2 regions of the Methylobacterium komagatae genome follow, and region 2 is predicted to be linked to the other one. Evidence: predicted binding sites of a transcription regulator. Region 2 holds the regulator's gene; the other holds the start of a gene.
The links. The regulator PhoB, encoded in region 2, activates phosphate uptake and scavenging genes when phosphate is short. The targets are predictions, from matches to a motif close to TGTCATNNANCTGTCAT.
Positions count from the first base shown of each region.

Region 1: ACFQE0_RS00365 (ceramide glucosyltransferase) is a predicted target of PhoB. The motif match lies at 2,099-2,115, and genes of this name have one in related genera.

Region 1 covers NZ_JBHSWN010000001.1:76,373-81,587, forward strand. Annotated here, with positions in the region: partial or broken gene ACFQE0_RS00345 (error-prone DNA polymerase) at 1-46, shown strand, start outside; gene ACFQE0_RS00350 (hypothetical protein) at 77-253, opposite strand; gene ACFQE0_RS00355 (hypothetical protein) at 387-836, shown strand; partial or broken gene ACFQE0_RS00360 (histone deacetylase family protein) at 1,149-2,053, opposite strand; gene ACFQE0_RS00365 (ceramide glucosyltransferase) at 2,195-3,337, shown strand; gene ACFQE0_RS00370 (hypothetical protein) at 3,362-3,850, opposite strand; gene ACFQE0_RS00375 (hypothetical protein) at 4,117-4,587, opposite strand; gene ACFQE0_RS00380 (chromosome partitioning protein ParA) at 4,616-5,215, opposite strand, start outside.
Region 2 covers NZ_JBHSWN010000001.1:4,430,428-4,435,642, forward strand. Annotated here, with positions in the region: gene pstS (phosphate ABC transporter substrate-binding protein PstS) at 1-3, shown strand, start outside; gene pstC (phosphate ABC transporter permease subunit PstC) at 104-1,078, shown strand; partial or broken gene pstA (phosphate ABC transporter permease PstA) at 1,092-1,984, shown strand; gene pstB (phosphate ABC transporter ATP-binding protein PstB) at 2,056-2,838, shown strand; gene phoU (phosphate signaling complex protein PhoU) at 2,870-3,583, shown strand; gene phoB (phosphate regulon transcriptional regulator PhoB) at 3,794-4,489, shown strand; gene ACFQE0_RS22020 (protein-disulfide reductase DsbD family protein) at 4,491-5,215, opposite strand, start outside.

The sequences.
Region 1 (5,215 bases), 4.4 Mb from region 2:
GGCGCCGACGCATCGGCACCCCTATCGCAGCCGTGATTTTCACTGACGCCGCCAATGGCGGCGCCGGTTAGATCACTTAGCGCTGCGCAGACTCATCCAGGCGGATCGTCGGGAGCATCTCAAGAGCCTTGGCTGTAATCCGCTCGAGGTGCTCACCCTGAAGACCCTTCTCGGCACCGAGCTTCTTGATGCGCTCGCGGTGCTGCGCGAGGGTCAGCCCGTAATACGTCTGTTCGGTGGTCTGCTCAGCCATTCATAACTCCTGTTGCGGGGAGGCTCAGATGGCAAAAGAGATCTATCTTTTCAAGGGCCTGAGTCTTTCGTCAGGGCTCTCGACAGCGCATGCGTCCCACGCCAGAACGGGGCTCGCTTTCTGAGAGCTTTCCATGCCGCGTCTGCCCGTCCTCCTCGCTGCCTGCCTCGCCCTGGCGCCTGCTGTGGCCCACGCCGATTCCTGCGACGACCTCACCAAACAGATCGCCAAAGCGATTGGCGGCAAGGTCGGACGGCGGTCAGGCCCGAGTATCGATATCCGCGTGGCCGGCCCGAATAAGTTCGACGTGACCTGCCGGGCCGAGCCCATCGTTCAGGCGATCTCGGCCGAGCCACAGCCCTCTGCCGCCTTCTTCCGCGAACTTTCGACGGCGTCGGAAATCCTGATCGGTGAATCGGCCGCGACCGTGGAGCCGATCATCGCCAAGGCCTACCGCACGGCCCTCTCAGAGGGGCGCAAATCCTTCATCCAGCAGAATGGGTGGTCTGCGAGTTGCTACGCCGATCCGACGAGCAGCACGATGCGCACGCTCTGCTCCGTCGGCCGCATTCCGCCGGGCTGACCTATCTGGTTGGGGCAATGGCCCCGGTGACGACCGGTTCGACCAGGGAGGCGCGCGCGGGCGCGGCCTTTTCGCGGTCGAGCTTGTCCGCCGACACAAGGGCAGCGGCGATCAACGCAGCGACCGCCAAAGTCGCCTTGATCGCTTCCCAAACCCGCGCCCACATGACGGCCCCCCGACAGCACTCCGGTTGGACGCCCCCTCGACGAGAAGCAGGCGTCTCAATTCCGGCGATCCTCAGGGTCGCTCCTTCCCAAAACCTTACGACGGTGAGATTTCACCGCATTGCACAACATTCGTGGCTCGAACGCCTCAACCCGCCGCCTCAGCGGCGAGGGCTTCGAAAACGAGGGCATGGCGGTTTGCCAGGGCCTCGACATCGTGGGTGTAGCCACCCCCGATCACACCCACGATGGGAAGCCCCCTCGCCCGCGCCGATCGGACCACGAACCTGTCGCGAGCGGCCAGCCCCTCATCCGTCAGATTCAGCCGTCCCAGCCGGTCATCCAGATGTGGGTCCACCCCGGCGTTGTAGAAAACGATATCCGGTCGCAGGGCATCGATCAGCGGAGGCAGGCGCGCTTCCAGCATCGCGAGGTAGTCCGCATCCTCTAGTCCGTCCGGCAGACCGATATCGAGATCGCCGGGGATTTTCTGCGAGGGGTAGTTCTTCTCGCAATGGATCGAGAGGGTGAAGAGATCGGGCTCGCTGGACAGGCAATCGGCCGTGCCGTCGCCCTGGTGCACGTCGAGATCGACAACCATCGCGCGGCCGATCAGACCCTCCGCGCGCAGGGTCAGCGCCGCCACCGCCACGTCGTTCAGCACGCAGAAACCCGCCCCTTGCGACCGCCGCGCGTGGTGGCTTCCCCCGCCGCGCTTCCCGCGCAACCATGAGACAGGGCAAGCCGGGCAGCCAGCACGGTCCCGCCGACGCTGGCCCGGGAGCGGCGGACCAGCGCCTCGCTCACCGGCAAGCCGATATCGCGCTCGATGCCGCGCGGCACATCGCAGGCCAGGATACTGGCGACGTAGGCAGGATCATGCGCCCGCTCCAGCATGGCCGCATCTGCCAGTTCTGGCTGCACGAACCCATCCGGCACGAGGCCGCGCGCGCGTATGGCCTCCGCCAGCAGACCGTATTTGCGCATGGGAAAGCGATGGCCATCGGGCAGGGCCGCCTCGTAGGCAGAGTGGAAGCAGATGGGGGGTCTCATGCCTCTCGCAACGATCCTTTCCAGGCGGCGGACCAAGCTGCACCGCGTCACACAACTGATATGCTGCGGCTGGTACCCGGCCGCCACGGGCGCAGGTGCGCCCCCACGACGCGCCCGGACCGGCGCCGACGGCTCTTTCGCATGATCAGCGCGCTGGACGGCCCCTTCCTGGCCTTCGTCGGCTGCCTCGTGTTGATGCTGGTGAATCTCGTAAGCCTCTCCCTTGCCGGGCTGCGGCTCAGGCGCGCGATGCTGCGTTCGACCTTCCCGGAAGGCGCGCCGGTCTCACTCATTCGCCCGATCTGCGGGCTGGAGCGATTTAGCGAGGAGACGTTGGAAAGCGGCTTCCGTCTCGCCTACCGCGATTACGAATTGATCTTCTGCGTGGCCGACTCGGGAGATCCCATTCTGCCCCTGGTGCGACGACTCATCGCCAAGCATCCGCATGTCGCGGCGCGGGTCATCGTTGGGGAAGAGCGGATCAGCGACAATCCCAAACTCAACAACTGCGTCCGCGGTTGGGACGCAGCGTTGCATGAGTGGATCGTGCTGGCCGACTCCAATGTTTTGATGCCGCCAGACTATCTCCAGACCCTTCAAGCGGCATGGCGGCCCGATACCGGCCTCGTCTGCGCGACACCCATAGGCGCCCAGCCGGATGGATTCTGGGCCATGGTTGAATGCGCCTTCCTCAATACCCTTCAGGCGCGCTGGCAATATGCGGGTGAGGCGGTCGGCCTCGGCTTCGCGCAGGGCAAGAGCATGCTCTGGCACCGACCATTTCTGAACTCGGTCGGCGGCATCCGGGCACTCGCCCTTGAGATCGCCGAAGACGCCGCCGCCACCAAAGTGGTGCGGGCGGCCGGGAGGCGGGTCAACCTCGTCGCGGCCCCCTTCTCGCAGCCCCTCGGCAAGCGCAGCTTCGCGGAGATGTGGTCTCGCCAGATCCGGTGGGCGCGCCTGCGCCGCGTCACCTTCCCATTGTTCTTCGCACCGGAAATCTTCAGCGGAATGCTGGTGCCCTGCCTTCTGGCGGCACTATCGATCGGCTCTCCCGAGATGGCTTTCGGCCTCGGTCTGATGGTCGCTGTTACCTATGGCGGCGAAGTCGCCCTCGCCGCCCGCGCCGGATGGCTGCGCTCTCCCGCGCTTCTCGCGGCCTTCATAGCCCGCGACCTGCTCATCCCCTTCATCTGGACGATGGCCTGGATGCGCAGCGACGTCGTCTGGCGCGGCAATGCCATGGCGATCGAAACAAAACCCAGCCGGGTCCGGACGGCTTGAGGGCGGAAACCCGTCCCCTCCCGATCAGGGGAAGCTGAGGTTCGAGCGAACCGCTTCGGAAATCCGAGTCAGCCAATCCTCGGCCTCGCGGGCACGGTCCTCGGCCGCCTGAAGCCGGTCTTCCAGGGTCTTCACGACGTTAGTCGCCCGGTGCTGGACTTCCTGCAGCATCCGTTCCGCCGCCAGGGCGCGCGCATTGGCAGCGGCGATCTCGTCCTGCATGTTCGCGAAGATCTTCTGGGCCTGCATCTCCTGTTGGTGCCGGCCCGCTTCGAGTTCCTGGATGTATTCGGCGGCATCCTGGATGCGTTCGCAGACCGCCTGCCACTCCTCCTGTCCGAAGCGCTTCATATGCGCGGCAATATCGCTTCCGGTCTTCGACACCGAATTGCCCAATGCGCGCTCGACGGGGCTGAGAGATTTCAGCTCCTTGCGCATCGTCGGGGTCATCAAGAGCCGAGCAGGTTCCATGGTCCTCTCGCGCATCTCGACCGTAACATTGATCTCAGCCACCGCCCGCTCCGCTCCGGATCGCACCGTCGCTCGCCTGCAGCCGCCTTCCGGCGGGAATGGCCCCCGACCCCGGAGCCGCTCCCGGCCGTGTACTGAGCGGCCCGGTTCGCCTGACTCCGCGGCGGCACCCGCGACGGTTCCAGACCGCGAAGATGCCAGCCCCGTCCCTCTTGCGGCGCCCGGTTCCTTGAGCCAAGCGCGGCTTTAATCCCTTGTTTACTCTGCCGTCCTAGAACGGAACGGTCGTCACCTCGACGCGGGAAACCCTAGTGCGGGTCGCCTTCGCCGGGGTGAAGGGGACGACGGAAGCTCGTGATGATCGTGTCGTGAAGACGCGACAGCCACGTTTCCGCGTCGTTCGCACGAACTTCGGCGGCGCGGGCGCGCTCCTCGGATTTGATCAGCCGACGCTCGAGCGCAGCGACCTGCAATTCGAGGGCCTTCACCTGCTCGGCCGAACGACTGGTGACCTGATGGAGCTGCTGCTCAAGCTCGGTGGCACGCTCCTCGGAGAAGCGGATCGCCTCGCTTGCCTCCTTAATGAGGTCGATGGCCGACTTGAAGTCGCGAACTGGTCCGCCCTCACTCGGCTGGGGCTGGGACGGGAAGAACGACACGTTGCCCGGCAGCGGGATCGGCTCGAAATTCTGCACCGCTTCAGCCGCAGCGGCGGCTGCGGCCGCATGAGCCTTCAGGGCAGCATAGGCCGCCGCGTCGGCGTCGTCCTCGATGGGCATGCGAACCTGTTCCATCATGGTGACTCACTCAAGCATTCATGTCGTTATTGAGTTTGTTGTCACGCCCTTCCCGCTCTGCAGCGACGAAAGGCGTAACATTGCTGTCTTCGCCGCGCTCGGCGCGGGCCTCTTGAGCAGCGAACCCGAGCAGGGCCGCCGGGTCGACGCCGTGGAGGTTACGCACTGCGCGCTTAAGGGTCTCGTGCTGCTTCTGCAACGAGGCACGGGTCTCGCGGGCGATATCGAGGGCGCCCTGCGCCAGCGCCCGCTCCGACCGCTCGTTCTGTAATTCCTCGACCAGACGCCGGTTGGCGGCTTGCAACTCGGCCTTTTCGGCATCGTGGCGGCGCCCGAGCTGCTCCATCCGGTCGGCCAGGGCCGTCACGCGGGTCTGGGATTGCTCCATCGCGGCTTCCTTGGCCGCGAGCGCCTTCGAGAGCATGTCCGCCCGCGCATCGGCCTCGGCGCGCAGACGCTGAGTTTCGGACACCCGCTCCGTCTGCCGCTGCAATTCCGCCTGAAGTCCTTCGAGTCGCCGATCGATGGTCGTCCGCTCGATCTGAAGCTCCTTCAGGGTGCGGTCGGCGGTCCGGGACGTTTCCTCACGCTCGCGCAGCTGGCTGCGAAC
Region 2 (5,215 bases):
TGATCCGGGATACGTGATCCGGGCCGGGAGGGGGCGACACGCCTCCTCCCTCGCATCGCGGGCACCGCCGCGATAACAGTCCATCACCTTCAGAGAATCGCGGATGTCCGCCTTGACGCAGTCCCTTGCCAGCGCCGAGACGCGCGCCGCCCCGCGCAAGGGGCCGAGCCGGGGGCTCGACGCGCTGTTCCGTGCTTCCTCCTACGGCGCCGCCATGCTGGTGCTGCTGGTTCTCGCCGGGATCCTTGGCTCGATCATCTACGGCGGCTGGCCCGCCTTCCGCGAATTCGGCTTCGGCTTCCTCACCTCGAGCGCCTGGAATATCGGCACCGAGCAATACGGCGCCCTCGTCGCCGTCATCGGCACGGTCGCCTCGGCGATCCTCGCCCTGCTGATCGGCGTTCCGGTCTCGCTGGGCATCGCGATCTTTCTCACGCAGCTCTGCCCCGGCTGGGCGCGCAAGCCCGTCGCGATGACGATCGAGCTGCTCGCGGCCGTCCCCAGCATCATCTACGGCATGTGGGGCCTGTTCGTGTTCGCGCCGCTCTTCGCGCGCTTCGTGCAGATCCCGGTCTCGAACCTCGTCGAGGGCATGCCGATCATCGGCACGCTGCTCTACGCCCGCGTTCCCTCGGGCGTCGGCATCTTCACCGCCGGCATCATCCTGGCGATCATGATCGTGCCGTTCATCGCCTCGATCGCCCGCGACATGCTCGAGCAGATCCCCACGGTCCTGCGCGAGAGCGCCTACGGCATCGGCTGCACCACCTGGGAGGTCGTGCGCCACGTGCTCGTGCCGCAGGCCGCGGTCTCGATCATCGGAGCCATCATGCTCGGCCTCGGCCGCGCGCTCGGCGAGACCATGGCGGTGACCTTCGTGGTCGGCAACGCCAACCGGCTCTCGGCCTCGATCTTCGATCCCTCGTCCACCATCGCCTCGCGGATCGCCAACGAGTTCAACGAGGCGGACGGGCTTCAGCTCAACGCGCTGATGGCGCTCGGCTGCATCCTCTTCATCATCACCTTCATCGTGCTGATCATTGCGCGGCTGCTGACCCGCCGCGTTCGGGCCGCCTGAGGAGACCATCGCCATGGACGCGACCAATCCCCTCGTGACGGCTCCGGCGCCACAGCGCGCCAGCCGCGTCCGGCCCGGCCGCCGGGTAGCGGACCGGATCCTGCGGGTCTCCTGCCTCGTGGCCACGGTGGTCGGGGCGATCGTCCTCGGCTCGATCCTGCTGATGCTGATCGTCCAGGGCGTCCAGGGCTTCAGCCCGTCCCTGTTCACGCAGCCGACCCCCGGGCCCGGCTCGGAGGGAGGCGGCATCGCCAACGCGATCCTGGGCAGCCTCGTGCTCACCACGATCGGCATCGTGGTCGCGACGCCGATCGGCGTGATGGCGGGCACTTATCTTGCGGAATACGGGCGGAACTCGAAGCTCGCGGACCTGATCCGCTTTCTCAACGACATCCTGCTCTCGGCGCCGTCCATCCTGATCGGTCTGTTCGTCTACACCCTGATGGTGCGGCCGATGGGGACCTATTCCGGCTGGGCCGGCGGCGTGGCGCTGGCGATCATCGCGGTGCCGGTGATCGTCCGCACCACCGAGGACATGCTGCGGCTCGTGCCGGGCACCCTGCGCGAGGCCGGCGCGGCGCTCGGCGCGCCCCCTCCGTCGTCATCACCAGCGTGACGTGGAAGGCCGCCTCGGCCGGCATCGTGACGGGCATCATCCTGGCGCTGGCCCGCATCGCGGGCGAGACCGCGCCGCTCCTGTTCACGGCGCTCAACAACAACTCCTGGTTCTCGGCCAACCTCATGGGCGGCGTCGCGAACCTTCCGGTGATGATCTACCAGTTCGCGCTGTCGCCCTATCCGAACTGGCAGGGCCTCGCCTGGGCCGGCGCCCTCCTGATCACCGGGACCATCCTGGCCCTGTCGATCGTCGCCCGCATCGTGATCAAGCCCCAGCGTTCCCGCTGACCCCGCGTGACGTACGACCCCACCACGAGGACATGACGATGAACGCCGCCTCCGCAAGGCCGACAGGTGCCATGGGCCACAACGCCCCTGCCGCCGGCCGGGCCGTCCGCATCGCCGTGAAGGACCTGAACTTCTACTACGGGTCGTTCCACGGCCTGAAGAACGTCAATCTCGACTTCTACGACCGGCAGGTGACGGCGCTGATCGGCCCCTCGGGCTGCGGAAAGTCGACCCTGCTGCGGTGCTTCAACCGCATCTACAGCCTCTATCCAGAGCAGCGCGCCGAGGGGCAGATCCTGCTCGACGGGCGCAACGTGCTCGATTCGAACGTCGACCTGAACGAGCTGCGCTCGCGCATCGGCATGGTGTTCCAGAAGCCGACGCCGTTCCCGATGTCGATCTACGACAATGTCGCCTTCGGCCTGCGCCTCTACGAGAAGCTGCCCAAGGCGGAGCTCGACGTCCGCGTCGAGGAATCCCTGCGCAAGTCCGCCCTCTGGGACGAGGTGAAGGACAAGCTCAAGCAGCCCGGCACCGGCCTCTCCGGCGGCCAGCAGCAGCGCCTCTGCATCGCCCGCACCGTGGCGCAGCGTCCGGAGGTGATCCTGTTCGACGAGCCGACCTCGGCCCTCGACCCGATCTCGACCGGCCGCATCGAGGAGCTGATGGAGCAGCTGCGCGATGAGTTCACCATCGTGATCGTCACGCACAACATGCAGCAGGCGGCCCGCATCTCGCAGTACACGGCCTTCATGTATCTCGGCGAACTGGTCGAGTTCGACCAGACCAACAAGATCTTCATGAACCCCACCGAGCGCCGCACGCAGGACTACATCACCGGCCGCTTCGGCTGAGCCACAGATCAGGATTCGCGGAGGTCTCGCCATGCCCGGCCATATCGTCACGTCCTACGACACGGACCTAGAGGACCTGCGCCGGTCGATCTCGGAGATGGGCGGCGTCGCCGAGAAGATGACCGGCGAGGCGACCCTCGCCCTCGCCCGCAAGGACGAGAACCTCGCCCAGGCGGTAATCCTGGCCGACAAGCGCCTCGACACGCTTCAGCGCGAGATCGAGGAAAAGGCGGTCCTGCTCATCGCCCGCCGCCAGCCCATGGCGGTGGACCTGCGCGAGACCATCTCGGCCATCCGCGTCTCGGGCGATCTCGAGCGCATCGGCGACCTCGCCAAGAACGTCGCCAAGCGCGTCACCGCCATCGCCGACCAGTCGCCCGCGCAGAAGATCGTGCTCGGCGTGCGCCACATGAGCGACCTCGCCGAGGGGCAGCTCAAGGACGTGCTGGACGCCTATGCGAGCCGTGACATCAAGGCCGCCCACGACGTATGGGAACGGGACGGCGAGATCGACGCCCTGTACAATTCCCTGTTTCGCGAGCTCCTGACCTACATGATGGAGGATCCGCGCAACATCTCGTTCTGCACGCATCTTCTGTTCTGCGCCAAGAACGTGGAGCGCATCGGCGATCACACCACCAACATCGCCGAGACCATCCATTATCTCCAGACCGGCGAGATCTTCATGGGCGAGCGCCCGAAGAACGACGCCTCGAACTACACGACGGTCGTGCCGGGCGCCTAAGAGCTCCTCACAAAACTCCCGTTCACCGGGAGTTCTCCCCCTGGCCTCGACGGCTTAGCGGGAGTTTCGTGAGAGGCTCTCAGGCCCGGCGAGACCCGACCCATCGACGGCGCGGTCCCCGCTCAGGAAGGCCGCGCGGCGTAACAGCGTTGCCTGGACCCCTCGGTCGCCTTCGGCCGGGGGCATCCGGCGTGGAATGGACCACCGGCCATGCGTGTCCTGATCGTCGAGGACGAAGAGGCGCTCACCACCCTCCTGCGGTACAACCTGGAGGCGGAGGGCTTCAGCGTCGATTCCGCCGCGCGGGGCGACGACGCCGAGTTGCTGCTCGCCGAGCGCACCCCCGATCTCGTGCTGCTCGACTGGATGCTGCCGGGCCTGTCGGGCATCGAACTCTGCCGCCGCATCCGGGCGCGGCGCGAGACCGAGCGGCTGCCGGTCATCATGCTCACCGCCAGGGGCGAGGAGGGCGACCGGGTGCGTGGCCTCGGCACCGGCGCGGACGATTACATCGTCAAGCCGTTCTCGGTGCCGGAATTGCTGGCGCGGGTGCGCGCCCTTCTTCGCCGTGCCAAGCCCGCCCATGTCGCAGACCGGCTGGCGGCGGGCGATATCGAGCTCGACCGCAGCGGTCATCGCGTCCGGCGCGGCGGCACCGAACTCCATCTCGGGCCGACCGAGTTCCGGCTACTCGAATTCCTGATGCTCAGCCCCGGCCGGGTCTTCTCCCGCGAGCAATTGCTCGACGGCGTCTGGGGCCACGACGTCTATATCGACGAGCGCACCGTGGACGTGCATGTCGGCCGCCTGCGCAAGGCGCTCAACGGGCCGCGCCAGACCGACCCAATCCGCACCGTGCGCGGCTCGGGCTACGCCTTCGACGAGACCTTCTCCCTCGAAGCGTGATCTACCGGACCGCGGCCGTGCGGTCGGGAATGGCGGACAGGGCTTCCAGCACCGTGCCCTCCGTCAGGATCTGCGGCAGCACCTGCGGCTCGCCCTGCGTGTAGAGCAGGTAGAGCGGCACGCCGCTGCGGCCGTAATCCTCGAGCAAACGGGTGATCTCCGGGTTCTGGTTGGTCCAATCGCCCTTCAGGTAGGTGACGCCCTTGGCCCGCATCGCCGCCTGCACGGACGGCCGCGACAGCGAGGTGGTTTCGTTGACGGCGCAGGTGATGCACCACGCCGCCGTCAGGTTCACGAAGACCGGGTGCCGCGCGTCGCGCAAGGCATCGAGCCGCGTCCGGCTGAAAGGTTCGGTGCCCTCGGACGCGGCTTGCGCCGTTGACAGTGCAGGCTGCTGCGACAGGCCGAAGCCCAAAGTCACCACGGCGATGACCGCGAGGCCTGCCAAACCCTGGAAGATGCGCTCCCCGACGGGCGTCGCGTTGCGGCTGCGCTCCCAGGCCCAGGCCGCGAAGCCCACGAGCACGACGCCGATGAGCGCTGCGAACAGGCCGCGCGCATCGACCTGCTGCGCCAGCACCCAGATCAGCCACGCCGCCGTGGCATAGACCGGGAAGGCGAGCGCCTGCTTCAGCGTCTCCATCCACGCGCCGGGGCGGGGAAGGATCCGCACGGCGCCGGGCCACAGGGTCAGGGCCAGGAAGGGCAGCGAGAGGCCGAGACCCA